Regions from separate parts of the Nocardiopsis sp. TRM 82005 genome, predicted to be linked through region 1. Evidence: riboswitches for the same ligand, from Rfam matches in the RefSeq annotation. Region 1 holds a riboswitch; each other region holds the start of a gene.

Evidence for each region. Region 1 has a riboswitch for cobalamin ahead of metE (5-methyltetrahydropteroyltriglutamate--homocysteine S-methyltransferase). Riboswitches for the same ligand answer to the same signal wherever they lie in the genome.
Region 2: linked by a shared signal. The riboswitch ahead of AC0T5L_RS05930 (nitrite reductase) and the one ahead of metE (5-methyltetrahydropteroyltriglutamate--homocysteine S-methyltransferase) in region 1 are both predicted to bind cobalamin.
Region 3: linked by a shared signal. The riboswitch ahead of AC0T5L_RS06010 (ABC transporter substrate-binding protein) and the one ahead of metE (5-methyltetrahydropteroyltriglutamate--homocysteine S-methyltransferase) in region 1 are both predicted to bind cobalamin.
Region 4: linked by a shared signal. The riboswitch ahead of AC0T5L_RS17065 (ribonucleoside-diphosphate reductase subunit alpha) and the one ahead of metE (5-methyltetrahydropteroyltriglutamate--homocysteine S-methyltransferase) in region 1 are both predicted to bind cobalamin.

Annotation. Positions count from the first base shown of each region.
Region 1 is NZ_JBWDTQ010000016.1:34,000-41,779, reverse strand. Features, by position in the region: gene AC0T5L_RS12735 (coiled-coil domain-containing protein) at 1-516, shown strand, start outside; gene AC0T5L_RS12730 (VOC family protein) at 586-972, opposite strand; gene AC0T5L_RS12725 (helix-turn-helix transcriptional regulator) at 1,036-2,001, shown strand; gene AC0T5L_RS12720 (DUF3558 domain-containing protein) at 2,620-3,681, shown strand; gene metE (5-methyltetrahydropteroyltriglutamate--homocysteine S-methyltransferase) at 3,766-6,072, opposite strand; cobalamin riboswitch at 6,215-6,423, opposite strand; gene AC0T5L_RS12710 (polysaccharide deacetylase family protein) at 6,668-7,780, shown strand, end outside.
Region 2 is NZ_JBWDTQ010000008.1:13,930-21,709, reverse strand. Features, by position in the region: gene cobM (precorrin-4 C(11)-methyltransferase) at 1-404, opposite strand, end outside; gene AC0T5L_RS05940 (precorrin-2 C(20)-methyltransferase) at 401-1,906, opposite strand; gene AC0T5L_RS05935 (precorrin-8X methylmutase) at 1,903-2,568, opposite strand; gene AC0T5L_RS05930 (nitrite reductase) at 2,565-3,623, opposite strand; cobalamin riboswitch at 3,678-3,883, opposite strand; gene AC0T5L_RS05925 (DUF1330 domain-containing protein) at 4,042-4,419, opposite strand; gene AC0T5L_RS05920 (M14 family zinc carboxypeptidase) at 4,800-6,017, shown strand; partial or broken gene AC0T5L_RS05915 (lysoplasmalogenase family protein) at 6,477-6,818, shown strand; gene AC0T5L_RS05910 (SMI1/KNR4 family protein) at 7,031-7,780, opposite strand, start outside.
Region 3 is NZ_JBWDTQ010000008.1:38,485-46,264, forward strand. Features, by position in the region: gene AC0T5L_RS06005 (FecCD family ABC transporter permease) at 1-878, opposite strand, end outside; gene AC0T5L_RS06010 (ABC transporter substrate-binding protein) at 875-1,918, opposite strand; cobalamin riboswitch at 1,979-2,193, opposite strand; gene styA (styrene monooxygenase subunit StyA) at 2,253-3,500, opposite strand; gene AC0T5L_RS06020 (lysostaphin resistance A-like protein) at 3,906-4,787, shown strand; gene AC0T5L_RS06025 (hypothetical protein) at 4,986-5,165, shown strand; gene AC0T5L_RS06030 (hypothetical protein) at 5,221-5,613, shown strand; gene AC0T5L_RS06035 (FUSC family protein) at 5,929-7,122, shown strand; gene AC0T5L_RS06040 (acyl-CoA synthetase) at 7,199-7,780, opposite strand, start outside.
Region 4 is NZ_JBWDTQ010000020.1:154,912-162,691, forward strand. Features, by position in the region: gene AC0T5L_RS17065 (ribonucleoside-diphosphate reductase subunit alpha) at 1-1,919, opposite strand, end outside; cobalamin riboswitch at 2,076-2,255, opposite strand; gene AC0T5L_RS17070 (hypothetical protein) at 2,981-3,553, opposite strand; gene AC0T5L_RS17075 (NYN domain-containing protein) at 3,580-5,274, opposite strand; gene AC0T5L_RS17080 (hypothetical protein) at 5,848-6,747, opposite strand; gene AC0T5L_RS17085 (ATPase) at 7,576-7,780, opposite strand, start outside.

The DNA of each region.
Region 1 (7,780 bases):
GCACTGAGCCGCGACGAGACCGCGCAGGAGACCGCCGACGAGCGGCTGGCCCAGGCCGAGGAGGACCTCCAGGAGCTGGAGGACCGGCGCGTGGAGGTGCAGCGGCTGATCGCCGACCACCCCGAGCAGCCGATAGGCGGCCCGTACACCATCACACCGCGCACCGAGCAGATGCGTGAGCTGGTCATCGAGAAATTCGGTGAGGGCAGCGACGTGGGCGGAGTGGGCTGCTACAGGGAGGTCGGCGGCTGGGTGGTCGGCGAGCACCCCAAGGGCCGGGCCTGCGATTTCATGTTGGACCCCAACGGGGGCATGCCCTCACAGGAGCAGATCGACCGCGGCTGGGCGATCTCGGAGTGGGCCAGGGACAACGCCGACGACCTCGGGATCATGTACGTCATCTACCGGCAGCAGATCTGGGACGTACGACGAGGCGACACGGACTGGCGAGCGATGGCCGACCGTGGCAACCTCACCGAGAACCACTTCGACCACGTGCACATCTCGATGTTCTGACGAGTGCGTGTGGCCAGAGGCACTCTGCTTTGCGGCCTGCTGTGGCCTCGGGCGAACCAGGCCCGCTGGTCAGACCAGGGTGGAGATGCAGAACGGATGGCCGGCGGGGTCCAGCAGGACCCTCCACCTGTGGGGCTCGGGCTGGCTCGGGGGCTCCGTCGCACCCAGCGCCAGGAACCTCGCTTGGGCGGTGTCCAGGTCGTCAACGCCCAGGTCGATGTGTGCCCGCTTCTCCTGGGCGGGGTCCGGCCAGGTGGGTCGTCGGTATCCGGGCAGCCGGGAGAAGCCCAGTCCGGCCGCTCCCTCCTGACCGAGCAGGACGAAGTCGTCACTGGCGTGGACGATGGGCAGGCCGAGGGCCTCACCGTAGAAGCGGGCCAGCTCAGCGGGGTCGGGGCAGTCGAAGGTGACGGCCGCGTAGCGAATCGTGGGTACGGGTGCGGTTTCAGTGCTCATGGGCAGCACGTTAGGACGGGACCAGGACAGGTTCGGTCCTGGTCATGAGAGAGACTCCAGGATGTGATCAGCACATCCGCACGCCTGCTACAGCTGGTCTCACTGCTGTCCGCACGGCCGCTGTGGACCTGCGGCGAGCTGGCCGAACACATGGCGGTCACCGAGCGCACGATCCGGCGGGACGTCGCCAGACTCCGGGAACTCGGCTACGGGGTCGAGTCCGACCCCGGGCCGTGGGGCGGCTACAGCCTCAGCGGCGGCACCCGGACACCGCCGCTGATCCTTGACGACGAGGAGGCTCTGGCCGTAGCCGTCGGACTGCGCGAGGCCGCGCTCAGCGGTGTCCTCGGAAGCGCACAGGCCGCACTGACGGCCCTGTTGAAGCTGCGGCAGGTCCTGCCGCCACGGGTCGCGGACCGACTTGGCGAGATGGACTCGGCCTTCGTGCACACCACCAGGCCGAATGAGCCGCAGATCGTGTCCGGCATGCTGCTGGAGCTGGCCACCGTGTGCCGCCGGAGCGAACGCACCCGCTTGTCGTACCGCGATCGAAAGGGGAGGGCGACGGTCCGGGACGTCGACCCCTACCGCTTGGTGCACACGGGACGCCGCTGGTACTTCGTCGCCCGGGACGTGGCGCTGAACGAGTGGCGGACGTTTCGGGCTGACAGGGTCGAGCGGATTCGGCCGACCGGGCACACGGTGGAACTCGTCGACCCGCCGGACCCGGCACTGCTCGTCTCCCGTGCCATAGCGAGCGGTGTGTATCCGCTCTACGCGACGGTCCGCCTCCCGCTACCGATGGACCAGGCGGTCCGGCTGGTCCCGCCGTCAGTCGGTACCCACCGCCCGGATGGCCCCGAAGCCACCATCGTCGATATCGGCGGGCCCGACGCGGAGGGGCTCGCCGGATACCTGCTCAGCCTGGCCGCCCCGCTACGGGTCCTGGCACCGGATGGGGTACGGGAGGCGCTGGTTCGCCGTGCCCGGGAACTGTTCGAGGACAATCTGGACAGTCAGCGTCCGTAGGGGCGCGTCGCGGGGAGGGAAACCGGCGGGGCCGAGGACGGGCAGCCCCAGGAGACGTGAGCGTCCGCGCGTCCCGGAGGAGAGCCTCTGCCACTGGCCGTCGGCCCGAAAGCCCGGTTGCTTCTTCGGTGACCGGTTCCGGTCACCGAAGAAGCAACCGGTCACCCCGAACGTCCAGGCCTGAGCCCACGGTGACGAAACCGCGGGCCGACGACCGGGAACACCCGGCCGCGGGGCGGGCCCTACTATCCCAGGCAGGGTACGAGCGTCCACCGCGTGGAATCACGATTGCGTCACGTACGTGATGAGCTCCTGCACAACCGACACAAAACAGTGACGATTCCCCCCACTACCCCAGTTCTGACCTGCCCCCGGACCCTTGGTCACAGCTAGGATGCAACAGTTCCGGCCCGGTCCGAGGAACCCCTCGGCCCCTTCCGGCCTCCACCCCGGTGGTCGGCACCCCGGTCTGTCGGAACCCTCCTCACGTACACGGGGAAACCCCCGCCCCACGCCCCCGCTTTCGCCCGCGGCCGGGCCGCGAGGGAATCGTGAGAACCCATCGGCGCACACATGCGTCCCAGACAACACGGTCAGCACACACGGGCGAGGGGAGCCATGAGCGAAAACGGACCTTACAACCAGCCACCACAGAACCCCTACGGTGGCGGGGACAACAGTGGGGGCCAGCCACCCTTCGGTCAGCCCTACGGCGACCCCAACACCGGCGGACAGCCCGGCTACGGCGGCCCCGCGGGCTTCCCCGGCCCTCCCGAACAGCAGATGTACCAGGGCGGCCAGCCGCCCTACCCCGGCGGACCGGGCGGCCCCGGAGGACCAGGCGGGCCCGGCGGTCCCGGGTATCCCCCGCCCCCGCCGCCGCAGCCCTCGGGCGGCGGCAAGGCGGGACTGTGGGTCGTGATCGGCGGCGGTGCCGTGATCATCGTCCTGGTGATCGCGGTCGTGGTCATGCTAGTCACCAACGGCAGCGGGAACCAGGCCGTCGCGCCCGCCGCCGACACCGAGTCCTCCCAGAGCGCCGAGGACAACCCTGAAGAGGGCGGTGAAGAGGGCGGTGAAGAGGGCGGCGACGAGCCCGCGCCCGAAACCGAGGCGGCCCCCGCCGGAGAGCCGCCCTACGCCGTGCCGACCGAGCCCTGCAATGCCTTCACCGACCAGGTGGTCTCCGACTTCCTGATCCAGGACGGCGGCGACAAGTCCGTCCGGGACGAGAACTCCTACTGCGACACCCTGGACGCCAGCGCCCCCGAGGGCAACGCGGCCGGCGGCTACGCGGCCTACGAGGTCGTCTACGCGGTCCCCTACTCCGCGGCCGACTCCATCGAGGCCGCCAAGAGCGACTTCCAGGACGACGTCGAGGAGATCACCGGCGAGAACCAGTACATCGACGTCTACAAGGCCGAGAACATCGAGGAGAACAAGGAGGTCGACCTCGGCGACGAGTCCCTCTACGTCCTCACGAAGTACGACTTCCTGGGCGACGACATCCCCCAGGCCGTGCTGCTGATCCGCACCGCCAACCTCAACATCCGGATCGAGTACCAGCTGCACCCGTCCTACGGCGGTGACGACACCGCCGAGGACCTGGTCATGCCCGACAACGTCGAGGAGATCATGCTCAACGCCGGCGCCGACGCGCTGGCCGTGGTCGGTAGCTGACCACTCCCATGAGCAAGGGGGCCGTGGCGTTTCGCCGCGGCCCCCTACCCGTGCCGCCCTCCTCCAGACGGGCCGTGCGTCTCCCTAGAGGCCGGCGCGCACCCGGCGGGCCGCCTCCACCATGTTGCGCAGGGCCTGCTCGACCTCGGCGTAGCCGCGCGTCTTGAGGCCGCAGTCCGGGTTGACCCACAGGTTCCCGGCGTCGATGTGGGCGACCGCCAGCCGCAACGCCCCCTCGACCTCCTCCACCGAGGGCACCCGCGGGGAGTGGATGTCGTACACGCCCGGGCCGATCCCCCGCTTGTAACCGCGGCTGCCGAGGTCGCGTACCAGTTCCATGCGCGAGCGGGCGGCCTCCACACTGGTGACGTCGGCGTCCAGGGCCTCGATCCCGTCGACGATCAGCCCGAACTCCGAGTAACACATGTGCGTGTGGATGTTCGTGGACGGTGACACCCCGGAGGTGGCCAGGCGGAAGGCGTTCACCGCCCAGTCCAGGTACTCCCGGCGCCGCTCCCCGCGCAGCGGCAGCAGCTCGCGCAGGGCCGCCTCATCCACCTGGATGTGGCGGATCCCGGCGCGTTCCAGGTCAGCGACCTCATCGCGCAGCGCAAGGCCCACCTGGAGCGCGGTCTCGCCCAGCGGCTGGTCGGTGCGTACGAACGACCAGGCGAGCATGGTCACCGGACCGGTGAGCATCCCCTTGACCGGCTTGTCGGTGCGCGACTGGGCGTAGGTGATCCACTCGACCGTCATGGGTTCGGGGCGCGAGACGTCGCCGAACAGGATCGGCGGACGCACACACCGCGAACCGTAGGACTGCACCCAGCCGTTCTCGGTGGTGGCGTAGCCCTCCAGCTGCTCGGCGAAGTACTGGACCATGTCGTTGCGCTCGGGCTCGCCGTGCACGAGCACGTCCAGGCCGATCTCCTCCTGAAGCGCGACGACCCGGTCGATCTCCTCGCGTAGGAGTTGCTTGTAGGCGTCCTCAGCCAGCTCTCCCCTGCGGTACGCGGCCCGGGCGCGGCGCAGTTCCGGGGTCTGCGGGAACGAACCGATGGTGGTCGTGGTGAGCGGGGTGTCCGTGGGTGCGCCGCGGTCCTGGGGGCGCTGGTAGGCATCCGGGCCCAGGGCGTCGAGGCGGGCGCGCACGCGGGCGTCGGTGAAGGCCGGGTCGCGGGCATCGCCCTCTTCGGCGTACTCAGCCTCGGCGCCCTCGGACAGCACGCGGCCGAGCAGGGCCGCCTCTCCCGCCTTCTGCTTGGCGAAGGCCAGGGCCCCGCGCAACTCCGGAGCCAAGGAGGTCTCGGCGTCCAGGTCCAGGGGCACGTGCAGCAGCGAGCAGGAGGTGCTCACAGTGAGCTCGTCGGTGAGGGCGAGCAGCGTGCCGAGCGTGGCCACGGCGGCCGGAACGTCGGTGCGCCAGACGTTGCGTCCCTCCACCACGCCAGCGACCAGGCGGGTCCCGCCCAGGCCGGATACCTTCACCAGGTCGTCCACGCCCTCGTCGTCGGTGACCAGGTCCAGGCCGACTGCCTCGACCCGGGAGTCCTTGAGAGCGCGCAGGGCGGGTGCGCCGATGGAACCGAAGTAGGTGGAGACCAGCAGGGCTGGACGGTCGGAGAGGGAGCCCAGGCGCTGGTAGACGCGCTCCAGGCGGCTGATGGCGGCGCGGCCCTCGTCGGTGGCCAGGATCGGCTCGTCCAGCTGGACCTCGGTGGCGCCCTCGGCCCGCAGGTCGCCGAGGAGCCGGGCGTAGGCGTCCAGGAGCTGGTCGAGCAGCTCAATGGGCTCCCATCCCCCGGGAGCGTCGTCGGCGGCCTTGGCCAGCATCAGGAAGGTGAGCGGGCCGACCAGGACCGGACGGGTGTGGAAACCGGCCTCGGCGGCCTCCCGGAACTCGGCGACGGGCTTGTCACCGACCAGGCGGGGGCGGGTGCTCGGCGAGAGCTCGGGGACCAGGTAGTGGTAGTTGGTGTCGAACCACTTGGTCATCTCCAGTGGCGGGGCGCCCTGCTCGCCGCGTGCGAGGGCGAAGTAGCGGCTCAGCTCCTCGTCCCGGCTGTCCGCGGCGGCCGGCGGGGCGAAGCGGGAGGGGACCAGGTCGAACAGGACCGCGGTGTCCAGGACGTGGTCGTAGTAGGAGAAGGTGTTGGACGGGATGTCGTCCACCCCGGCCTCGCGCAGCTGGGTGTAGACGCCCAGGCGCAGGTCGGCTGCGACCGAGTCCAGCTCCTGGGCGGTGGTCCCACCCTTCCAGTAGGACTCACTGGCGCGCTTGAGTTCGCGGTCGGGGCCGATGCGCGGGTAACCGTGCACGGTGGAGCGCACGGAGGAGCGGGGCGCGCCCGGGGAGGCGGGGCCCGTCTTGGGCCTGGGGATCTCGGTCATGAGCTTCTCTCCCTCGTCGAAAGCCGGGTACCGGCCACGAGGCGGGGCGAGGAGCGGGCACGCCGACGGACACGCCATGAGCGTGCACACCTGTCCACCGCCCCCGGCCCTCCCTCGGAGCGCGGGACCACCGGCGGCACGGACGCACCGCCGGGTGGAGGCAGGTCTTCGGACTCGGGGGCGCGGGCGGTGCGGACACCGCTCCTCCTACTGGCCACCGCTTCCCAGTTCCCGACCTTCTCGACCGGGCCACCAGTGCCTGTGGTGACGCTCGTTCCCCCATACCGCTGCGGGGCAGTCCCGGATTCGCACCGGGTTCCCTCTTACGACACCCCCCTACCCCACCGGTACCGTCCGGTTCGCGGGGTGGCGCGTGTACCTTCCACGCCTGCAAGTATAGGGAGCGCCCCCTCCGCCCTTGTATCCGGCGTGCGCCCTCATGCGTCCGGCCAGACAGCGCGAACCCCTGTCACACAGCCGACGTCACACCCGATGTGAAGCGTTACGCGGTGAGCCCTCCCCTGTCGCTCCCCGCGGACGTTCGTCTGACGATGAACGTGGAGATTCCCTCGTGAACAAGCAGTCCCGCCCGACCATGACACCGGACCATCCTCTGATCACGGTCCTGGCTGCGTTTCTGGTCCTGGCGGGGATGGTGTTGCTGGCCGTCCGCCCTTTCGACAGGGCCGAGTCTCCGCCGGCTGACGATGCGTCGGCGTCCTCCGGCGAGGACGAGGCGCCGCCTCCGGCCGAGGGCGGTCCCGACGGGCTGACCGTGGTGGACGCGGCGGACGTTGTGGGCACCGAAGAAGCCGAACTCGCCTACGACGGCGGGATCACCACCTCGGTGACCTACCCGGTCATCCCCAACGCCGAGCCGCTGGAGGATTTCCTGGAGCGCGAGCTCACCGATGAGGTACACGCCTTCGAGGCGGCCAGCCCGGGCGCGGTCTCCTTCGAGGCGGCGTGGAACCTGACCGCGGCGGGCAACGGTCTGGTGGGGGTCCGGATGACGCGGGTCGAGACCGACTCCGAGGGGCCCGAGGAGGGGTACACCACCTACTGGTACGACACCGCCACCGCGGAGCACCACCCCTCCGCCGCGCTGATCGCCGGGCAGGAGGAGCTGGAAGAGCTCAACAGACTGGTGCGCGAGGCGGTGGAGGGCGGGGACGGCGCCGCGGACCCGGACATCATCCATCCGATCCGCTCCCTGTACGACTCGATGGGGTTCAACCCCGACGGGGACCTGGTGGTGGAGTTCGACGCCGGACAGGTCGCCCCCGTGTCGGAGGGCCGCACGCACGCGGTCATCGACGCCGAGGACTCCGGGGAACTGCTGTCGGAGCTGGGCGCGCGCGTGCGTGACACCGCGACCGTGGGTGTTGAGGACTTCGTGATCCCCGCCCCGCCCCAGGCCGACAAGGACGGCCAGGAGGACGGGGACGGTCCCATGCCCGGAGAGCTGCCCGTGGTCGACGACGGCGTCGGCTGCTCCGGCCCCGACACCAAGTGCGTGGCGCTGACCTACGACGACGGGCCCGGCGGACGTACCCCCGAACTGCTGGACGTCCTGGCCGAGTACGACGCGCGGGCCACGTTCTTCGTCACCGGATACCCGGTCATGGAGCACCCGCACACGGTGCGGCGCGCCTACGCCGAGGGACACGAGCTGGCCAACCACACCCTGAACCACCCCGACCTGGCC
Region 2 (7,780 bases), on a different contig from region 1:
AGCACCACCGACTGGGCCACCAGCGGCACGGTCAGCTCCCTGCCCGCCAGCGCCGAGGCGGCCGCGTACGCGGGCACCCCCGGTGTGACGTCCCACGGGACACCGTGCGCGTCGAGCCTGCGGGTCTGCTCGGCGAGCGCCGAGTAGAGCGAGGGGTCGCCGGAGGTGAGCCGTACGACGTCCCGCCCCCCGGCGTGCGCGTCGACCAGGCGGTCGGTGATGCGGTCGAGGTCCAGGCCCTGGGTGTCCACCAGTGCGGCGCCGGGCGCGCAGTGGGTGAGGACGTCCGGGTCCAGGTACGTGCCGGGGTACAGCACCACGTCGGCCTCGGCGAGCATCCGCGTGGCGCGGACCGTCAGCAGATCGGCGGCGCCGGGCCCCGCCCCCACGAAGTGCACGGTCATGGTCCCACCCACCGCGGGGTCCAGACGCGGCCCGTCGCGGAGACCCGGGTGCCGGACGCGCCGACGATCAGCAGGCAGCGCATGTCGACGGCGGCCGGGTCGAGTTCGTCGAGGGTGGTCACCGTCAGGGACTCGCCGTCTCGGCCGACGTCCCGGCCGACGACGACCACGGTGTCGGGCTTCCGGTGCTCCAGCAGGATCCGGCGGGCGGTGACGATCTGCTCGGTCCGGGACCGGGAGGCCGGGTTGTAGACGGCCAGCGCCAGGTCGGCCTCGGCGACGGCGCGCAGCCGCCGCTCGACCACCTCCCACGGTTTGAGGCGGTCCGACAGGCTCATCACCGCGAAATCACCGCCGACGGGTGCGCCCGCTCGGGCCGCGACCGCCTGGACGGCGCTGACGCCCGGCAGCACCCGGACGGGCACGTCCTGGTAGCCGGGGTCCTCGGCCGCCTCGAACACGGCGGTGGCCATGCCGAAGACGCCGGCGTCCCCGCCGGAGACCACGGCGACGCGTTCTCCGCGCCTGGCCAGGTCGAGGGCGAACCGGGCCCGCTGGAGCTCGACGGTGTTACCGGAGGCGTGCCGGGTGAGTCCGGGGCGCTGCGGGACCCGGTCGACGTAGGAGGCGTAGCCCACCACGTGGTCCACCTCCGCGAGCGCCTCGGAGGCCTCGGGGGTGAGCCAGTGCCCGGGACCGGGCCCCAGGCCGACGACCAGCAGTTCGGCCGCCGGTTCAGCGGACTCCGGTGCCGTCGGCGTCGCCGCGCCGCCCTGCCGGGACCGCTTGCCGTTGCGGCTGTCGCCGGTGACCAGTACCAGGGAGAAGTAGGGCACCGTCTGCGGATCGACCTCCGAGACCGGCAGCCGCCGCTCCCCGTCCATCGAGGCGCGCTCCACGTACACCGCGTGCTCCAGGCGCCCGGCCGCCTCCAGGGCGCGGCGGACGGCCGGGAAGGTCCGGCCCAGCTTCATGATCACGGCCGCGTCGGTGTCCGCCAGACGGCGGGCCAGTTCCGGTTCGGGCAGGGTGCCGGGCAGCACGGTGAGCACGTCGGTCTGCCGGGCCAGCGGGGCCGCCGCGGCGGCGGTGAACGCCGGGACTCCGGGCACGATCTCGGTCTCGTACCGCTCGGACAGCCGGTCGTGCATGTACATGTACGACCCGTAGAACAGGGGGTCGCCCTCGGAGAGCAGGACGACGTCGCGCCCGGCGTCGAGGTGGGCGGCCAGCCGTGCGGCGGACTCCTCGTAGAAGTCGGCCAGCGCACCCGCGTAGCCGCCCGGATGGTCGGTCGCGCCGGTGGTCACCGGATAGGTGAGCTGTTCCTCGACCGCCGAGCCCGGGATCAGGGACGCGGCGATGCGCCGGGCGTTGGACTGCTTTCCCGCGCCGGCGTGGTAGGCGACGACGTCGGCTCCGGTGATGAGCCCGGCCGCCTTGAGGGTGATCAGCTCGGGGTCGCCGGGACCGACCCCGACACCGTGGAAACGACCGGTCATTCCTCCTCCTTGGCGAGTGCGTTGAGGGCCGAGGAGGTCATCGCGGAGCCCCCGCGGCGGCCACGGGTGGTCACGTAGGGGACGTCGACGCCGTGTCGGCCCGCGAATTCCGTCAGCGCCTGCTTGGACTCGGCGGCGCCGACGAAGCCGACCGGGCAGCCGACGATCGCAGCCGGGCGCGGGGCGCCGTCGACCAGCATTTCCAGCAGATGGAAGAGGGCGGTGGGCGCGTTGCCGACGGCGACCACCGCGCCGTCGAGCAGCGGCTCCCACAGGGAGACCGCGGCCGCGGTGCGGGTGGTGCCCCACTCCCGGGCGAGGTCGGGGACCCGCTCGTCGCCGAGGAGGCAGAGCACCTCGTTGCCGCTCGGCAGGCGGTTCCTGGTCACGCCAGCGGCCACCATGCGCGCGTCGCACAGGACCGGCGCACCGGCCCGGAGGGCGGCCCGTGCCGCGGGGACCAGATCGGGGTGGACGGCCAGGTCGTCGGCGAGGTCTACCTGGCCGGTGCCGTGGATCATCCGGACGGCGAGCCGCTCCGCGTTGGCGGGCAGGTGCCCCAGCCGGGCCTCACGCCGGATGATGGCGAAGGAGTCGGCGTAGATCGCGGGCCCGTCGTCGACGTACTCATAGTGCCGGTTCGGCCGGCTCGGGACGGTCACTGTGTCTCTCCGGGGATGAGGATGCCACGCCACGGCGTGACGACGAGCTCGCGGGATCCGGAGGTGAGCGCCTCCTCGGCGAGCGCTTCGGCGGCGGGGCGGTCCAGTCCGTCGTCGGGTACGGGAACGTGCCGTCCGCCCTCGGGCAGCGGACCGTACGGCAGCGGCGGCGCGGGGGCCGGTAGTCGCGGGTCCGGTGGCGCCGGTTCGATCAGCGGCGACGGGAGTTCGGCGACGTGCCACGGCGCGGCGGGACCGTCTCCGCGCCGCTCCAGGAACTCGTCGGCCAGTCCTACGAGCGAGGCGGCGGCCCCGCCGAGCGGCGTCAACGGGCCCCAGCCCTCCCCGATCCTCAGCTGGGCGACCTGCTCGTCGAGGGCGACGAGGCCCAGGTCGCAGGAGCGGTCGAGCATGTCACCGCGTCCGTCGTCCAGGACGAACAGGAAGCGCCCGGGAAGGGCGGCTCGGTGCGGCTCGGCACACAGCAGCCCGTCCAGGTCGGTGGCGAGGGGGCGCAGGTCCACCCTCCCGCCCGTCGCCCGCCATCGCTCCGGGGGACGCTCCGCGCCAGACGAAGCTTCCACCCTCAAACGAGAGCCACCGGCCCCAGCCCACTTGCCCGTCGCCCGCCATCGCTCCGGGGGACGCTCCGCGCCAGACGAAGCTTCCACCCTCAAAGGAGAGCCTCCGGCTCCGGCCCACTTGCCCGTCAGGCCCGTGCACGGGGAGGCCATCACGTTGCGGACCAGTTCGTGGGTGAGCGAGGGCAGCAGACCGGTCCCCTCAAGGGCCCGGAGCACCTCGGGGGGCAACCGCCCGTCACGTCCGGGCAGGGCGCGCAGCTGCACGTTGGCCCGGCCGGTGACATGGATCCGGCCGACGCCGTACTCGTCGGCCACGGCGGCCAGGGCCCGCAGCGAGCGGGCGGGAAGCCGGCCGCCGACGAGCCGGAGACGGACCAGCAGCCCGTCCTCGGCGGGCCAGGGACGCAGGGCGCCGGGGCAGCGGTCGCGCCGGGTTCGAGGGGCGGAGGGCGGGGGTTCCGTCGGGGACATGCGAGTCCTTCGGGTCAGGGACCCGTTCGCGGGGTCCGCGGATGACCTGGCGGCCCGTCACCGCCAGTGCCAGCAGGTCTTCGGACTCGGGTTCGACCGGTACGGAGCGCCTTCCCGGAGCGGTGCTCCAGTGGCTGTCCCGGGAACCGCGTTCCCGGGGCGTGCCCGCCCGTCACCCTCACCGCTGCGCGTCAGTCCCGGAGTCTCACCGGGTTCCCTGCCCCACGAGGTGGAGTTCGACTGGCTCGACGAGGGTAATACCTCGCTCATCACCGGTCTGAGCCAGGGTCCCCACCGGCCTGCGAGAAGGCACGGCTGGAGCGGGCCGTGGTGCCTTGCCGCGGTCACTCACGGTAGGTCTCCACGGCCCGCCCCGATGGCCACCGCACGACTTCTGAACGTGCCCGCAGGCCCCCGTCTACGAACTGCGGCCGGAGCCCCAGGGAACGGTCGGCTGGAGCACGGCCTCGGTCAGGGCCTGGGAGCGCAGATGGGTGACCTTCTGGTACTCGGGGTCGGCGACCATGCGGCTGAACGTCTCCCGGTCGGGGTAGCGAACGAGCAGTACCGCGTCCCAGTCCTGCCCGTCCTCGGCGACCAGGGGCGCCGCACCGTCACCGGCGTAGAGGAGTTCGGCTCCGTACTTCTTCAGGAAGCGAGCCGTCTGCCGCGAGTACTCCTCGTACGAGGAACGACCGTCCGGAGCGAAGCGCAGCAGGTTGAGCATGACGAAGGGACCGCCCGGGTCATCCTTCAACATGCCCGCGAGAGCGGATCCTGAGGGGTCGACGGCCATTGGTGACTCCTTGTGTGGTCGAGGGGTGTGAGAAGCGTGGGCGCACCACGGACGCCATGGTAACCGACTGGTCGGTATGCACTATTGGCGGGCCTGCCCGCGGCCTCGTCGCGATGGCCCGCCCACCCCGGTTCCATCAAAAATCCTGCATACCGCTTTCCTACCATTCCCTTTCCCCTGGGTGCGAAAACGATATCCAATCCGCCACGGATGCGCAGGTGACAGAGCCACTACCCAGCCCCGAGGGACTCCTGGCGAGGGCTGGACTCCCACGTCCAGGAAAACGAAACCTAGATCAAACTATTGACCATTTGTACATATCTGCGTAAATCTGAGTGTGCCAAGACCAGCCCCTGTCCCCCCACACCGCAGGAGGACTCTTGACCCCGTACCGCCAGCGGAGGCTCCGCCACCGCGCACCGCTCGCCGCACTGCTCGCCGGAGCACTACTCGGAACCTCGATGGTCGCGCCCGCCTCCCCCGCGGCGGCGCAGCCCTCGCAGGCGAACTGCTCGTCCAACACCGGGGACACCGGCGGCCGGTCGTGGACCGACCACGCCGAGCTGGAACGCGAGCTGCGGACCCTCCAACGCCAGCGCGGCGACGTACTGGCGGTCGAGGAGATCGGCCGCTCCCACCAGGGGCGCGGGATCTGGTCCGCGCGCGTGGGCACCGGACCGCAGACCGTGCTGGTCACCAGCGAGATCCACGGCAACGAGAAGACCGGCACAGAGGCGCTGCTCAACCTGCTGCGCACCATGAGCGCCAGAACTCCCCGGGCTCAACGGCTGCGCGAGGACGTCACCCTGGTCGCGGTGCCGCAGATGAACCCCGACGCCAGCGAACTGGACCGGCGCGGCAACGACCGCGGCTGGGACGACGTCGTGGCCGACTTCCCCCAGCTGGAGGGGGCGCAGCCCCCGTGGAACTACTACACCCGGTCCCTACAGGGAGACGACTACTCCGAGCGCCCCGGGTTCGACGTCAACCGCGACTTCAACCCGGACCTGTCCTACGTGCCCGAACCCGACGACTTCCCGGGGCGGTCCAGCGAGCCCGGCTGGTACATCCACCCCGAGTCCCAGACGGTCCGCGACCTCTACGTGGACCTCACCGAGGAGCGGGGCGGGGTGGACGTCTACATCGACCTGCACCACCAGGGGCCGTGCTACGAGGAGGAGGAAGGCGGGGAGTGGGTGAACCTGTCCGTCTCCGCCGACTTCGTCCCGGACCCGGGCACCCCCGAGGGTGAGAAGTACTCCGAGTACGCCGACCTCTACGACTTCGACCTCTCCCGCCAGGTCAACCTCGCGGTGTACGACGAGCTGAACTCCTACGGCAGCTCGGGGTTCGACAACATCACGCTGTACCCGCAGGACCTCGACCTTCCCGGGACGGCGCTGGGCTCCTTCTCCCTGAACGGCAGCGGCGCGATGCTGTTCGAGGTGCGCGGGCAGACCCAGAGCTGGGGAGCCCGCCAGCGCGGCCAGCTCGTCAAGACGGTCGAGCGCGGCCTGGAGTCGGTGGTCGAAGGCCTCGCCGACGGCTCATTGCACGACCTCGACCCGGAGCGCTACCACACCATCCCCGGGCGCTAGGTGTACTGACCACAGAGGTTAGGTACAGCTAGGGCGTGCGCGGCGGACACTCCCCGGCACTGACCACGTGATGCGGCGGGGCCGACGGCCGGATCGGCCCCGCCGTTGCACACACCCTCGCTGAGGAGTGTGTGCCGATCACGCGATCGGTCCCCGTCGCACGCACGCGTCCCTGGGGACTCGTGCGCCGGTGGAACCGGCGCCCCGAAGCCGTGTCCCCCTCGAAGGCCGCCCGCGGAGGCAGTTCACCGAGGATCACCAGAAGGCGTCCGTACCATGTCCTGAGGGTCCCCCACCACCCCCTCGCCCGCGCTCTGCTGGCCTTCTTCCTCGCTCTGGCCGCCTCCCACCTGGCCGTCCAGCTGTTCGGCCTCGCCTCTTGGTCGCGGCCGACGCGGGTCCTGCTCATGCCGGCCCCGGCACTGAGGGTGTTCGCGGCCACGGACCGGCCCCCGTCTGGTGAGGCTGGCGCTGATCGCCCTGGTCTTCTCCTGGCTCGGCGGCTCCCTTCCCGCACTGGCCGACGGCGACACCGCGTTCCTGCTGATGGTGGGCGGTTTCCTGGTCACACAGGTGGTGTACGTGTTCGCCTTCTGGCCGTACCGGACCGAGAGCGTGCTCCGCCACCGCCGGTGGCTGCTGGTGCCCTACCTCGGTTTCGTGTCCGCCCTGGTGTGGGTGTGTGCCCCGCACGCCCACGGTCTGCTGGTCCCCGTCCTGCTGTACGGGCTGGTGCTAGCGCTGATGGCGGTCCTGGCCACGGGGGCCAACGCCTGGACGGCGGCAGGTGGAGCGCTGTTCCTGATCTGCGACGCCCTCATCGCCCTGCGGTCCTTCGTCCCTGGCTTCGACGAGGCACAGATGTTCGACGCCCACTGCACCGACGCCGCGTCGGGCGCCCCCGCCCGAGCGGGGCGTCGTGTACACGGACGCACCCGCGATCGACCTCACGGTCTTCCACGGCACGTGAGGCTGTGGCGATCGCCCGTGAGCGGCGACCACAGGCCCGGTTCTCAGAGGGCGTCGGCTCCGGACAGGGCACGGGCCAGGTCGGCCGGGGCACCGTGCCCCCGCTGCGCGACGCGGCGCAGCCGCTCCGGATGTCCCCGGCCGCGGCTGAGCGCGCACACCGCCGCCAGCCGGTCGGGCCCGTGGGCCTCGGAGACGGCCAGGCCGGCGAACCGCTCGGCGGTCGCATCGTTCAGACCGGTCTCGCCACCGGGTCCGCACCGGGCACCCATGCGAACCGCACGCATCGCCTGCCCGTGACGCTCGACCACCCACGGGCGCAGGTAGTCGGGACGGGTGACCAGGACGTGTCCGTAGTCGTGCCGCAGCTCGCGCGGCGGCTCTCCCTCGGGGAAGTGCAGGCCGCAGGCGTACATGTCCAGCCAGGTCTCGTACCATGCGGGGAAATCGGCGCCCGGCGGGAACGACGGGGGCTTCTCGTCGTTCCAGGTGTAGACCACGCGTCCGCGTTCCGGCCCGTACAGGACAAGGTTCACCGCGTAGCCGCAGCCCAGTTCAGCCATGCGCAGCAGACCGGGGAACTCGCCCCAAGTGGTGTCCTCGTCCCAGTCGAGGGCACGCTCCCACCAGTGGTCGTCGAACCGGATGCTCTCGGGCCAGGGTGCGCGGCTTTCGACGCGACCGTACGGGTAGCGCGTACCGTCCTCGCCCTCCTCCCCGGCCACGAGCGGGAACGGGTGGGTGGGCGGGAACTCGTCGCTCTCCACGGCGACGGTGCGCTGGTATCCCTCCTC
Region 3 (7,780 bases), on a different contig from region 1:
CCGGTCAGCGCGGTGACCGGCAGGAGCCTGGTGTGGGTGGAACCGGTGAGCGCACGCGCGGCGTGCGGCAGGACCAGGCCCACGAAGCCGATCGCCCCGGCGGAGCTGACCAGGACCGCGGTGAGCAGGGCGGTGGCGGTCAGGAGCAGCACGCGGGCCCGGACCACCCGGACGCCCAGGTTCGCGGCGGCCTCCTCGCCGAAGGCGAAGGCGTCCAGGGCGGTGGTGTGGGCGAGGCAGACGGCGAGCACGCCGACCAGCACCGCCGTGCACAGGACCACGTCGGTCCATCCGGCGCCGCTGAGGGAGCCGAGCAGCCAGAACAGCACCCCACGCGTGGTCTCGGCGTCCGCCGAGGTCAGCACGGTGAACGAGGTCAGCGCCGAGAACAGCTGCATGGCCGCGACCCCGGACAGCACGACGCGGTCCATGCTCCCGCCCAGGCTGTGGCTGAGCAGCATCACCATCCCGAAGGAGAGCAGCGCCCCGGCGAAGGCCCCCGCAGACAGCGACACCACCCCGGCGCCCCACCCGAGGACGATCACGGCGACAGCTCCGGTGGAGGCACCGGAGGAGACACCGAGCACGAAGGGGTCCGCCAGCGGGTTGCGGAGCAGGGACTGCATGACCGCGCCGCACAGGGCCAGGCCCGCCCCGCACACCGCGGCGAGCAGTGTACGGGGCATGCGCAGGTTCCACACGATGCCCTCCCGCAGCGGTGGCAGGGGGCTCTCACCGAACCCGAGGCGGGAGGCGACCGACCCCCAGACCTCGGCCGTGGCGATGTCGGCGGGGCCGATGGTCACGGTGACCGAGACCGACACGGCCAGTACCGCCAGTCCACTGGAGATGAGCAGCGCGAGACGCGCACCGCTCACTGGGTGAACCCGAGGCCGCGCAGACCGTCGGCGACCCGTTCGGTCCCCTCGACCGTGCGGATCGTCGGGTTCATGGCCTGGCCGCTGAGCAGGATGTACCGTTCCTCCCTCACCGCGGTGAGGTTGCGGGTGGCGGGGTTGGTCTCCAGGAAGTCGATCTTCGCCTCGGCGGTCTCGGCCGTCTGGGACTCGCGGGTCAGGTCGCCGAGCACGATGACGTCGGGGTCGCGGTCGGCGACGGTCTCCCAGTTGATCTGGGGCCACTCGTCGTGGGTGTCGTCGAAGGCGTTCTGCGCGCCGACCGCACGGGTGATGGCGCCCGGGGCGCCGCAGCAGCCGGCGAGGTAGGGCGACTGGGAGTTGGCGAACCAGTACATGAGGGAGGCGTCCGAGGCGTCCAGGCCCTCGGTCGCCGTGTCCACCCGCTGCTCCAGCCCCGCGACGAGCTCCTCCCCGCGCTCCCGCACACCGAAGACCCGGGCCAGGTCGCGGACCTCGCCGTAGACGGTGTCCAGGGTGAGCGGCTCACCGCGGGAGCCGTCCCCTCCGCTCTCGTTGTCCTTGCCCGCGGCGCAGTCGGACGGGGAGACGTACGTGGGCACGCCCAGCTCCTCGAACTGCTCCCGGGTGGCGACGCCGCCCGTGCCGAGCGTGGAGACGAAGGAGGCGGTCACGAAGTCCGGTTCGGCCTCCAGGACCCTCTCGAAGGAGGGGTTGTCGTCGGCCAGCCGCGGGACGCCCGCGTTCTCCTCCTCCAGCCCTTCCATGACCGGGTCGGTCCAGGTGGCGGTGCCCACGAGGCGGTCCGCCAGACCGAGGGAGAGGAGGATCTCGGTACTGCCCTGGTTGAGGGAGACGACTCGCTCCGGCACCGAGTCGGGGGCGACCCGGTGTCCGCAGTTGTCGATGGTGTGGGGGGAGCCGGTGCCGGCGGTGGGCTCCGCCCCGTCGGCCTCCCCGCCCTGGGAGGAGCCGCAGGAGGTGAGCAACAGGGAGGATATGAACAGGAGCGCGGCGGGGCGCGGCGCGTAACGCAGCATGGGGATGCCTTGGATGTCGGGGCTCGAACGCGGAGCCTGGCCTTGGTCGTCCTCCGCGCACTCGACGCGAAGGTGCCAGCAGGTCTTCGGACTCGGGTTCGCCCGGACAGGGTGCCTTCCCAGGCCGCGGCCGCGTCGACGCTCCGGTCGCCGCGGTCTCGCCCCAGTGGCGCAAAGTACCCTGCCCATCCCCCTCACCGCTGCGCGTCAGTTCCGGATTCGCACCGGATTCCCTGACCACGGAACGTGGTACGGCTGGCTCGGGCAGAGTACCAAGGCCCTGCCGGGGCCCTCCGCGGCGGAGAGGTCCGGCGGTGCTCCGCCGGGGCGTGGCTCAGACCGGGTCCGGGGTGTGCCGGCCGATCCAGGCCTGTGTGCGCCGGGGATCGGCCAGGCCGTCCCAGAAGCGCTCGGGGTAGTTGAACCACTCGGTGAACTCGTCGGCCAGGGAGGGGTTCCGGCCCAGTTCCCCGAGGAACCCCAGGAAGTCCTCGGGCAGGGTCTCCAGGTTCTCCATGAGCAGGTTGGTGGTGCGTGACGCCGACAGGACACGGTCCTGCCTGCGCCGGTCGACGTGCTCGACGAAACGGCGGTCGAGGACGTCCTGCCGGACGATCTCCTCGGCGAGCACCCACGCGGCGTGGGAGGCCATGTTGGCCCCCTGCCCGAGCAGGGGGTCCACGGTCACGTGTGCGTCGCCGAGGGCGAGCACGACGGTGCCGTCGTCCAGCACGGTGTGCGTGCGGCGCACCACCGGGGTGACCGCGCCCTGGACGATGCCGCGCGGCCCGTCCAGGGGAGCGAACTCCGCCGGATCGATCCGTTCGAAACATGCCGGATAGTGCTCACGGAGCAGGCCCAGGGCGAGATCCCGGTAGGCGTTCGGGTCGTCCTCGTAGGGCGTGGCGGCCAGGGCCTCCAGATCAGAGCCGTAGTGGTTCTCGATGACCAGGGACATGACCTGGCCGCCGTCGGTCCACGTGGGGATCTCGATCATCTCGCCCGCGCCGGGGGAGACGTGGAAGGTCACGTTGGGGGTGGGGTGCTGGGCGATGCCGGTGAACAGGCCGGCGCACAGCGCCCGCCGGGGACGGCTGAAGGGCGAGTGCGCGGGATCCCGGTCGAACATCCGCGCGAACGGGCCGCGTCCGGTGCACACCACGAGCAGGTCGAACCGGGAGGCCAGGGAGGAGACGTCCTCGGGCGAGAGCCGGCCGAGCACGAGCTCCCCGCCACGCTCGGCGAAGTCCTCGGTCAGCCGGGGCTGGTAGATCCGGTAGTCCACGGCCCGGCTGGGAGCGCGGAACACGCCCGCGAAGGCCGCGGGCTCCGGTCCGGGGCCCACGCGGTACTGGTGTCCGGGGTATCCGTACTCCTCCGCCGGCCAGTGGTCCACGCCGAGGGCGCGCTCACGTTCCACGGTCACCGCGTGGTGGGCGACGGTGTTGAGCACCTTGGACCGCCGTTGCTCGTCCGGTGAGCGCTCGGTGAAGAGGGCGACCTCCACCCCGTGCCGCAACAGGTGGAGGCCCAGGTGCAGGCCCGCGGTCCCGGCGCCGATGATGCCGATCCTCTTATTCACGCTTCTCCTGACGGCAGGGGTGTTTCGGAGCCGGGGCGGAACGGGATTCGTGGGGCCTGTCGGGGGCGGGGCCTTTTCCCTCACCGCTGGTGATCGTACTCAACAGGTTACGTCTCGGCCAGGGATGCGCGAGGAATTCGGCGAACGATTTACGGGAGAACGCAAGGGGGCCGAGCAGGACCCGGCTGCGGAGGTAACCCTCGGATCGCGGAGAACACGTTTGTCCGGGGGCGTGCTACCCATGCTCAGGGGGAACGCGTGTCGGAGACCGGGAAAGGCCGATGCTGCGACAGGGGCCGTCAGGGAGAACCGGGTCTGGCCGGTTTCCTTCGGCCTTTGGCCTCCGGTCCAAAGAATACTTGCCATGACTTCACGTCCGTTTCTGCGATCCCATAAGGTTCAGGGATGCGAAACAAGGCATGGCGGCCCTTTTTCGGACATCGGGCGCTGGGGCCCGCCGTACTGGTGACCGGGCTGGCCCTGATCGCCGGATCCGCGGTGTGGCTGACCATGAACGGTGCCGCCGGCATCCGGTACTCGGCCGACCACCACGACACCGTTCCCATGTGGCACCGCTGGGTCCCGGCCCTGGCGGGCCTGGTCCTCGTGCGGCTGGTACCGCCCCGGGAGCCGTCCGCGACGGGAGGCCCCGCGGAACGTGCGTCCCGCGTCCGTGCGGAGGTCCTCCTGGCGTCGGCCGTGCTCTTCGCCGTGGCGCTGCGGCTGGTGGGCGGCGGTGAACCCGCGCACACCGCCCTGAAGCTCACCCTGCTGCTGGCCGTGCCCCTGGTGCTGTTCCGGCTGACACGCGGCGATGACCCGGTCACACGGCCGGTATCCGAGCGGTCCACGGCGCGGTGGCGCTACGGGCCCGCGGTACCGGTGGCCGTCTGGCTCCTCCTCTCCTACACCGGACCGATGGCCGCACCGGCCAGCGACTACGCGGCGAGCGTCGACGCCGTCTCGCTGGTCGTCACCGTGGCCGTGGTGTTCGCCCTCAACAGCCTGCTCGAAGAGGTCTTCTACCGGCGCTGGCTCCAGACCCGGTGGGAGGGCGTGCTGGGCCGCTGGCCCGCCATCGTGCTGGCCTCCCTGCTCTGGGCGGTCTGGCACGTCGGCATCCAGGGCACGGGCCACCTTCCCACCGACCTGGCTTCCGCCCTCGTCAACCAGGGAGTGACGGGACTGTTCCTCGGCTACCTGTGGAGCCGCTACCGGTTGATGTGGCCCGTCCTTGTAGTCCACGGCGCGGTGAACGCGGTCCCGGTCCTGTCGGGGATGCTGTGAGGCCCTGTCGACGGCGGTGGTGACCGCGGGCGGGGCGGTCCTCGCGCCAGGGAGCGCCGCGGGCCGTGCGAAGCGCGAAGGGCCGGCCGGCTCCCGCGTTCGCGAACTCCCGGATGGAGGAGGGGCCGTCCCGTGGCGTAGGATCTGCGGTCCGAACGCACAGAGGACCGTACGCGGTGTGGGGAGGACGCGCCCGGGATGGCCGCCAAGAAGAAGAGCAAGTCGGGACGTCGCGCAGGTCGGGGCAAGGGCGCGAACGACATTCGACGGGGGCCGACGAGGGACCCCGGGCCGACCGGGAGCGTCGGGTGCTACTTCATCCTCGCGTCCATGCTCGTCATCGGCCTGGTCGTCGTGCTTCTGGAACTGTTCGGCTGACACGGCCGGGCGCGGGTACGCGGCGGTTCGGGACGCGACACGAGAGGGCGCATCCATGGAAGAAGTGATCGGACTCCTCGCCTTGGCCTTCGGGCTGTTCGCCGCCACGGGAGCGGTGCACCACGTCAGGAACTCCACCGTGGGCGGGGCCCTGGGGAGGAACGTCCTGATCGGCCTGAGGACGAAGGCCACCCTCGCCTCGGACCGGGCCTGGAGCGAGGGACACCTGGCGGCGGTCCCCTGGCTGACGGCCACCGTGCGCGTCGGGTACACCGCCGGAGCGGTCACGGTCGTGTCCGTCCCCGCGGCCATGGCGGTCGAGGCCCTCCTCCCCCTCACCTGGATCGCCGCCGTCGCGGGGTACACCGCCCTGATGGCGTTCCTGGTCACCGGGACGGTGAAGGCCGACGCGGCGGCCAAGGCGGTCCTGCTGGAGGAGGCCCGATAGGTCGCGGCCCCTCTCCGCCGCACCCATGCCCGTTCGCGGCCAGGAGAGGTCCGGTGGCACGGCGTCAGCCCACCCATCCCGCGGCCCGCCCGTGCGGGCCAGGAGCATCCGCACGGCCGACCAGGAGAAGCCCGTACCCGGCCACCCGGCCACCGCACCGGCCAGCGCGCTCGCCGACGGCCTGGACACTGCGTCCCGCCCGCTCCGACCTCGGTGTTTGTGTCCGTGGGTGCCGACCTGGGTATCGATGGCTGCGGCGGTTGTTTTCACGCGGGCACGCGGTGGTCCGCCGACTCCGGGGGCTGGTGAGGGGGCATACGGTATCTGAGCGGTCCCGTCCGAGCCGGATGGCGGTGGGCGGCCCACGCGGGTTCGGCGGCGCTGGAGCGCCTGTCCGCCAGTATGTGGTCGGTGTTGCAGGCCACCATCGCCGCGACCACGGCGTGGATCATCGCGGGCGGCCTCATCCAGGACCACTTCCCGTTCTTCGCGCCGATCGCCGCGGTCATCGCGCTCAACGCCACGGGCGGTGAGCGGGGAACCAACGCCGTCCGGATGCTGCTGGGCGTGGTCATCGGCATCGTCGTCGGCGAACTGGCGGTCGCCGCCACCGGCGGAGGCTACGCGGCACTGGCCGTCGCCATCGGCGTGGCGATGGCGATCGCGGTCGCCATCGGCGCCGAGCGGCTCGTGATGGCCCAGGCCGCGGCGGGCGCGATCCTCACCGTGACCTTCACCGACGGCCAGGTGGGCATCAGCCGGCTCACCGACGCCCTCGTCGGAGCGGGCGTGGCGCTCGTGATGAGCCAGCTGCTCTTCCCCACGCGCCCCGTCGCCCGGCTGCGCCGTACCGAGGAGACCGCGCTGGCGGAGATCGTGCGCATACTCGACGAGACCGGACGCGCTCTGAGGGAGGACGAGGACCCCTCCCCGCGGACGGTGGACCGCCTGGGCGCCCTGAGCAGGCCGATGGCCGACCTCAGCCGCGCGCGCGAGAACAGCCACCGCATCGCCCGCTGGTCCACCGCGCGGTGGACCAGCCCCGAACCGCTGCGGTACGAGGACGAGAGGGTCGACCGGCTCATCATCCTCGGTGAGAGCTGCCTGTCGCTCGCACGGACCGCGGCGTCCATGGAGGCGGGCGAGCGCCAACGCATCGCACCGGTGGTGTGCGAGATGGCCGCCGTACTCGACGTGCTCGCCAGCGACCTCGGCGACCGCCCCGCGCACCAGCGCGCGGTCGAGCTGGTGCTCGAAGTGGCCCGGCCGTTCGGCGGCGACACGGCCGACGATTCCATGACCGCGGCCACCCACCTGTCCGTGCTGATGGTCGCCACCGACATCATGCTGTTCGCCGGGCTCGAACCCGGGAGGGCCGAGCAGGCGCTCTCGAACGGGGAGGAGGAACCGCAGGTCACGCATCCGCCGACGGAGTCGTGGCTGCCGCGGGTACTGCGGAGCTCCTCTTCGCCGGGGAACCGTGGCCGTTGGCCCTTCCGGCGCCGCTGACGCCTCGGAACCCTCGCCCAGGCCCCTCCTCGCGTGCCAGCGGGTCGTGGGTGAAGGGGGAGTGTGCGGGCCGGGGTCAGTGCCGCGCGTCGCCCAGCAGCTTCTTCTGGACCTTGCCCATGGCGTTGCGCGGCAGCGTGTCCACCACGCGCACCTCGCGCGGGCGCTTGTGGACTGACAGGCGGGCGGTCGCGAAGTCGATGACGGCCTCCGGATCGATGCCCTCGCCCACCAGATAGGCGATGACGCGCTGGCCGAGGTCGTCGTCGGCCTCGCCCACCACGGCGGCCTCGTGTACCGCGGGGTGGCCGAGCAGCGCGGCCTCGACCTCGCCCGCGCCGACCCGGTAGCCGCCGGTCTTGATCATGTCGACCGACATTCGCCCCACGATCCGGTGCCAGCCGTCGGTGTCGCGGACCGCGGCGTCGCCGGTACGGAACCAGCCGTCGTCGGTCCACGCCGCCGCCGTGGCCTCGGGAAGGCCGAGGTAGCCGTCGAAGAGGGTGGCGCCGCGCACCTGTAGTTCGCCGATACTCTCACCGTCCGACGGGACGGGATCGCCGTGTTCACCACGCAGCCGTGACTCCAGACCGGGCAGCGCCGTCCCCACCCAGCCGGTACGCCGCGGCGCGTCGGCGCGCGCGGCCACGGTGATCAG
Region 4 (7,780 bases), on a different contig from region 1:
CTCTTGACCAGCGGACGGCAGCCGACGAGCTCCGCGATGCCCTCCACCGCGGGAACCCGGATGTCGAAGGCCTTCACCGTGCCGGAGAAGGAGATCTCGCTGCCGTCCGAGCGGCGCCCGGTGTGCGCCTGCTCCCTCTCGCGGTACTGTCCGGCGGCGGGAACGCCCAGCCGCAACAGCTGGTAGCGGACGCCCATGGCCAACGGGCGCGACGTGCTCGTGAAGTAGATCTCCACACCGCGGGACACACCGCCGTCGGTCTCCAGGAGCCCTTGGAGCATCGCCCGGGTCTGGGCGTGCGGCAGGTGGCTGAACCTGCGGGAGATGCGCTTCGCGTGCTCGCCGTCGTAGATGTCCTCCGCCGTGAGCGGAAGGGTCGGCTCACCGGCACCGGTGATGCGGCCGGTGGTCTCGTCCCGGGTCACGCCGCGTCCGGAGGCCCAGTGGATCTGGAGGTAGGTTTCACCCCGGCCGGACTCCCAGTAGTGGATGCCGCGTGCATCCAGGTAGCGGCGCACGAAGTCCAGGTGGGTGTCGAGCTCAGGATTGCCCGAGACTCCCCACTGCGTCCCGTCCTTGGACAAGTGGCCGTCGCCCAGGAGGATGCCGTAGAGGCGGGCGTCCTCCTCGGTGAATCCCTCGACCGGAACGATCTCCTTGGGCACGACCTGGGCGACGTAGTCCCCATGAGACAGCTGTTCGGCCTCCACCCACTCGGCCCGGACCTTGTCGTTCTCGAGCCACTTCAGCGTGCGGCTGTTCGACTGCCCCAGCGGCACACCTTGGATGGCGTAGAAGGGGTGGCCAGAGGTGACCTTCAGGCTCTCAAGGGAGTGCTTGATGTTCACCTCCACCATGGGATCGACCTGGTCGTACATCATGACGTCGGTGACCTCGCGGTAGTTACCGCTGTGCCCGAGGACCAGGTCCCCGACACCGATCTCGGAGATGGGCTTGCAGCCGTCAGCCGTGTAGACCGGGGTGTCGGGAGCGAAACACTGGTTGACCGCGACGGCGGTGTCGTTGGCGATCTTCAGGAACGGGACGACGCCCTGGCTCTTGCCGTTGGTGCCGCGGATGTGCGAGCCCAGGCCGCGCACCGGGGTCCAGTCGTTGCCGAGGCCGCCGGAGTACTTGGACAGCATCGCGTTGTTGCTGATGCCGTGGAAGATGGCGTGCAGGTCGTCGCCGGTGGTGGTGAGGAAGCAGGAGGACAGCTGCGCCCGCACGGTGCCCGAGTTGAACAGGGTGGGCGTGGAGGCCATGAAGTCGAACGAGGACAGCAGCTCGTAGAACTCGATGGCGCGGGCCTCGCGGTCGTCCTCGTCGAGGGCCAGACCCATGGCCACGCGCATGAAGAACGCCTGCGGCAGCTCGTAGCGGACCTCGTCGCTGTGCAGGAAGTAGCGGTCGTAGAGGGTCTGGATGCCCAGGAAGGTGAACTGCTCGTCGCGCTCGGGGTGCAGAGCGGCGCCCAGGCGGTCCAGGTCGTACCCGGCCAGCGCGGGGTCGAGCTGGCCGAGGTCGATGCCACGGCTGACGTAGGCGGCGAGGTAGGAGGCGTAGCGCTCACCCATCTCGGACTGGCTGGCGGTGTCGGGGGCGCCGCTGATGAAGGTGAGGGCCTCACGGCGCAGCGTGTCCAGCAGCAGACGGGCGGCCACGTACGAGTAGTCGGGGTCCACCTCCACGAAGCTGCGGGCAGCCATGACCAGGGCCAGCTCCACCTCGGAGTCGGGGATTCCGGGGTAGAAGCCGCGACGGGCCTCGGTGAGGACCTTTTCCGCCGAAACACCGGTAAGCCGCGCGCAGGCCTCGGTTACGACGTGCTCGATCCGGTCGGCGGCGGCAGGGGGGCTGCCGTCGTTGGTCTGCTCGGACCGAACGGACGCGGGCACGGCTTCGACGTCAAGGGTCATACAGCGGCTCCAACCTCAATAGAAGAGTCCCGGCGGGGAGGGGACCGAGAAGCAAGGTGCACGGCTCCCACCGGTGGACCGGCGCACTGGGTGCGGACGGTCGTCAACCGGTGGATCGCGGCGGCTCACCCTCGAAGGCCCCGTCGTCGGCACACGCTCACGTGCGCACCAGTGGCAGGTCCTCGGGCTCGTGGAGGTCACCGCTCCGGGATGTCCTCGGGGGTTCCCGGCGCCTGTGGCGTCCTCGTCTCCACTCACCGCTGCGGGGCAGCCCCGGATTCGCACCGGGTTCCCTCTTGCCTCACCCAGGGGTGAACCACCAGCGGGAGAGATACTACATCTAGGGGATGTCAGCTTGGAACACCGCAAGATGATGGCGTGTCACTGATTTCTCAGGTTCTTCGACGGCTGCCGAACACGCGCTCCGGGCGTGGTATGAGGGGGAGGCGCGCACCTGCTCACCGAAGGCGTGACACCTGGTCGGAGCCAGCTCCGGGGGCGACTCGACACAGCCTAGAACGTCACCGGGACCGCCCGTACCCGGAGCGCTTCCGACGTGCCCTCCGCACGGCCCGGAACACCTGCGCACGGCGGTCCGGGGCGACCGCGGAACCTGGCGTACCCGGTCCGCCGGCCGCCGCCTCGGGCCCGCACGGGCGGTTCGCGGGGATGGTCGGCCCGGGCGTGTCACATGTCCCCGGCGGACGTCGGAAAGCTCACTCGTCAGATTCCGCCCCGGCCCGGAGGGCTCCGGCGAAGGACCGTCCCAGAGGGGTCCTCAGGTCCCGGGACCGGGTTCGCCGATCCGCTGCCGGCTCTCGTCGAAGTGACGGGCCATCAGTTCCCAGTACACCAGCAGCAGCGCCGTCGACACCGCCGTGGCCGCTCCGGCGGGCACCGCCTTGCGGCGGCGCGCGGCGATGGCCGCGACGGCTCCGGAGACCGCTCAGCGGGCCCGTCCGCTCCGCGGATCCCCCTCCGGTGGGCCCCGCCCGGCCAGGCCACCGGGAAGCGCACGCAACCACGTGTCACGTGCGTCACCGTCTTCTCACGGTGGGAGATCACTCCCCGTCGAGCAGCCGGTCAAGGACGTCCTCGCCCAGCCCCAGATCGACGCGGATGCGGAAACGGATCCGCAGCAGCTCCATCAGCAGGTCGTGGACGTAGGGGGAGGAGGCCAGGTCGAGGAAGCGGTCCGCGCCGGCCGTCGCCCACCGCTCGGCGCCCTCCAGGTCGTCGTGGGCGTACAGCGCCTCGGCGACGTGGATGTAGGTCTGTAGGCCCGGGAGCTCCTCCGCGTCCAGGCGCTTGAGGTGGGCGTAGGCCTGTTCCGCCTCGTTCAGCTGCATCAGGGCCCCGGCGCTGAGGGCGCGCGCGTCGATCACCGTGGGCCCGCCGTCGTCGATCGCCCGCTGGTAGGCCGCGCAGGCGCGCTCGAACTCCTGGGCGATCTCCCACTGCTCTCCCGCGCGCACGAACAGCTCCGCGCGGGAGATCTCACTTCCGGCATCGACCCGGTTGGCCAGGTCCAGGAGTTGGGCTGCAACCGGCCCATGCTCACCGGACCGGACGGCGTGGAACTCCAAACTGTCGAGTTCTGCCGTCGTCACGTGGGTCAACCGCATCGCCCCCATCCCCTACTCGCACTCCCAAGCTCAGGTCAGGGTCTGGCGCGCTCCAGTGCCTGCCAGAACCCCTGGCGCAGTCCGTCCCGGACCTCGTCACGCAACAGGTGGTCGACCGGCAGCGAGGAGCCCTGAAGCAGACGCGCCTCCAGGTCGGAGGGCATCCGGGGCCTGCGGGCGAGGACGGCCTCGACCCACAGGGCGGGCGCCTCGCGAGCGATCGACTCCGCGAAGTCGTTCCCTTCTTTGTGCGCAACATGCACCGCTTCGTCAACGGTATGCGCGGAGGAGCGCATCTGCTGGGGATATCCAGGAGTGGGACGCAGTTCCTGGTAGTCGCCGGCGCCGAACCGGCCGGCGTTCTCGGGACCAGTAGGCGGCGGCCCCTCGTAGGAGGGAGCCGCCCCACCGCGGTGGGCGGTGTCAGTTTCCGTACTGGTCCCATAGGTAGGGTTTGTTTCGGACGTACCTCCGAAGCCGGAGTTGTCTCCCGCGCCGAACCTTGGGTCCTGTGGTGGGCCGCTTCTCTGTGGTGGTGTGTGCCCCGGCTGCCCGTGTTGCGCGTCCGGGGCGAACGAGTACTGGGCCCCGGTCTCGTGCGCGAAGGACTGCTGCGGCCCGGTTCCGCCGTTGAAGGACTGCTGAGGCCCCGTTCCGCTCGCGAAGGACTGCTGCGGCCCGGTCATGGCCTGTCCCTGCCCGTGTGCCGGTCTTGAGGGCAGTCCGTAACCCGCCTGGTCGGCACCGCGCATCGACTGGTGGCCCCCGGTGGGGGGATAGCCTCCCTGGCCGTTCTGTGCCGGGTGCCCCCCGGTCATCGGGGCGCCGGGATAGGCACCGTTGCCGCCCATGTTCGGCGGGGCCTGCCCCCCGGAGGGGAACCCGTTCGCGTCGATGGCGCCGTGCTGCTGACCTTCCGCACCGGGCCCGACCAGGTGGTCGCCGCCGCGCTGCTGGGCGAGGCTCCGGCGCATGGCGCGCAGCTGGTCCATGGCATTGCCCTGAGGAGCGGGCTGCCCTCCGGTCCCGGCGAACATCGCCTCCAGACCCGCGGCCGAGGATGCCGCCGGTTCGGCCCGGTTCCCTCCGGGCTCGGCCGCGACAGGCTGCCTCGGTGTCTCGGGCGCGGAACGGGCGCGGCCGTTGGCGAACGGTGTGGTGGTCTTGGCCGCCGTCTCCTGGGCGGAGCCGCCGCTGGAGAGCAGGTTGACGTGCGGGCGCAGGTGTCCCGCGCCGATCTCGATGAGGTCGTCGCACTCCCGGCGCAGGGCGCGGGAGATGGTCCAGTTCCCCTCGACGGAGATGTGCACGACGGTGACGCGCACACCCATGTCCTGTACGTCCGCGACGACGGAGGCCATGTCCTCGTCACCGCTGACCAGGACGGCGTCGCACAGGACGCCGGTGCGGGCCAGCGTGGTGAGGTCCCGTTGGACGTAGCTCTCCACGCCCTCGCGACGGCCCGGCCTTATACGCGCGGCACGGAACTTGATGCCGGGGATATCGGCGATGCCGTCCTGTTCCTGGGTCCGCCGGTCGTCGGCGACGGCTTCGTACCAGTAGCAGCGCAGGAGCGGCAGACCGGTGCGGTCCCGCGCAACCTCGTTGAGGAACTGGACGAGACCGGTGTAATCCCAGGAGACGGAGTCCCGGTTGCGGGTTCCGTGTACGGCCATCGCGCCGTCCGCGAGAAGGTATCCCGCGTCAACGAACAACGCGCAGCGATCCACTCACACCGCCTCCCTTCCCTGTTGTCTCTGGGGTCATGTCCATGACCGGGGCACAGCCTAGCCAAGTCTGTATGGTTTTGCGTGCCCCTTGTTGATACAGAGAGTTACGGTCCTACTACCCAAAGATGGCTCGTCAGGGTGTTCTCGGATTCCCGGCTCTCAGGGCGATCCCGAAAAAAGCCGGGCGGGATCTGGACCCCGGGTGCGCACGGGAAACGTCAGGGCCACGGCTCCCACCACGACGACGTCCTACTTCGCGAGGATTCGGTTATCCGTTTCCCGCCCAAGTACTGAGTCGAATCGAACTACGCCGGTACCGAGCGTGACGGGCCCCTGTGCACCGCGGACCGAATCGGTGAACGCGTTGTCCGACTTCCGCCGTTCGCTGGTCGGTGTCCAGCGGGATCACCGTTCAGGAGCGGCCTCTCCGGAGCCGGGACCGGACCCGGAATCCGTGGGCACATCGTTGTCCGACGCACCCTCGGCCTCCCCTCGGCCCCTTCTCCCTCAGCGGTCACACCGCCTTCCAGAGGCATCTCCGGCCCCGGAGCCGACCGTTCGCCCGGCTGGGGCTCAACCGAGGTTGAGGCGTCCTCCCGTCACGGCGAAGACGGCACGCCGCCAGGGAGAGGCCGGGATCCGCTTCACGGCGGCGATCCGCTGTTCGTATCCGCCCGGGACGGGGGCGTGCCCGCCGTCCACGGCACCTGTCCAGGACTCGGCCCCCGAGGGCTCCGGTTGGGCAGAAGCGGCCGGGGCGCCGGGCAGGTCTTCGGGGAGCGTGCCCTGGGGCCGCTCCGGGTACTCTGCCTCCGGGTGGGGCGCGTCCGGGACGTCCAGGAGCCCAGACACCGGGCCGCCCTCGGACACAGGCCGCGCGTCGCCCCGCCCGGTGGGGTCCTCCCCTGTCCCGGGGTGTTCCTGAGCGGAGAAGGGGGCGGCCTCGGCGCGTGCTTCCCCGCTCGGCGCGGAAGCGGCCAGATCGGCCCCCGCGGACGGTGCGGCCTCTCCGGTTCGGGCGTCCGCGTCAGGCCGCGTGGGAGCCGGGGCGCCGGGCGCGCCCTGCTCCCCGGAGCCCGCGCCCTCCGTCTCGGGGGCGAGTAGAGAGGCTCCCCGGTACAGCGGGGAATCTCCTTCCTCAGGATCCTCCTGCTTCTCCTCTCCTTCCTCTCGCCCCTTTCGGGCGCGCCGGTCGGCGCCGAGGACCAGGAAGACGTCCGTCTCCTCCGCGTCGGGGTCGTGCGCGTCCTCCCCGCTCCCCGGGCCGTCGGACGGCGATCCGGCGGGGCGTGGTGGACCGGTCTCCCTGGGAGCCCGGCTCTGGCCGGAGGCTCCCCCGGGACGCGCCGTGTCGGAGGGCGGTGCCGCCCCGAACCACGCGCGGGCGGGCGGGGTCTCCTCCCGGCGTTCCGGCGGTGGTGAAGGCTCCTGGCCGCGCGGCGGCTCCTGGCTCGGAGGCTCCGGCCTCCGCACGGGCGGTGCCGCGGGAGAAGCCGGTGGAGCGGCCGCCGAGCCCCGGTGCGCAGGCACACCGGAGGCCGGGCCCTGCCGTGGCCGCTGCGGCTGGTACTGCGGCGGCCCCGGCGGAGGTCCGTACTGCTGGGGATACTGAGGGGGTTGGAGAGACGTCGGAGGCTGCTGGGGAGGTGCCGGGGGCTGCTCCGGCGCGGGAGACGGCTGGGGAGCCGGGGCGGGCATGGGTGTCCCGGCCAGGAAGGCCTCGGCCACCGAATCCTGGGCGAAGGCACGTGGCGGCGGTGCCGTGCCCCCGGGCGCCGTCGGAGGCCGTTGCGGCCCCGAGTGCTCCGGCCGCGCCGCCTGGTTCGGGCCGGTGGGCTCGCGCGGCCCGGGCGGCTCGACGGCGTAGGGGGGACGGGGGAACGGACCCTGCCGCGGTGGTCGCTCCTGTCCCGGCACACCTCCGGGCGGGGTGCCCCGGCCGTGCCCCGGCCCCTCGGGAGACCACGGACCGGGTTGGGACGGACCGGGTTGGGAGGGCTGTGGGCCGCTGGGACCCGCGTACCCCCGTGCACCGGGCCGTGGCGGTGCGCCCGCCGGGTACGGCCCCCGGGAGAGGGGCTGCTGGCCACCGGAGGGCGCGACCCGCCCATGACCGGGCTGCCCCGGACCGCCCCGCTGGGGGCCGCCCTGTCCCGGGCCGCTCCGCGCGGGCCCCTCTGGCTCGGGTGTGCCCTGGACAGGCCTCCCCGGCCGGCCACCGGGAGGGGCTGCCCGGTCCGGCCGCCCCGTGTCCCGAGGGGGTTCCCGTTCCGGGTCGGGTCGCTGGTGCTGGTCCATGGCCTACTCCCCTCCTTCCGTACGTGCTCGCCCGGGTACGGTGCCGTCGACCGCCCGGTCCAGTGCCTCGGCGGCCACCAGCTGGACGGTCCGGTGGGTGGCCTCGCCGATCAGCCGCGGACGCACCGCCGCCCCCTGGGCCAGGTGCCGGTCATACGGCAGGACGACCACGCCCGCGCCGCTCTCGGCGATGACGCGGGCCGTACGT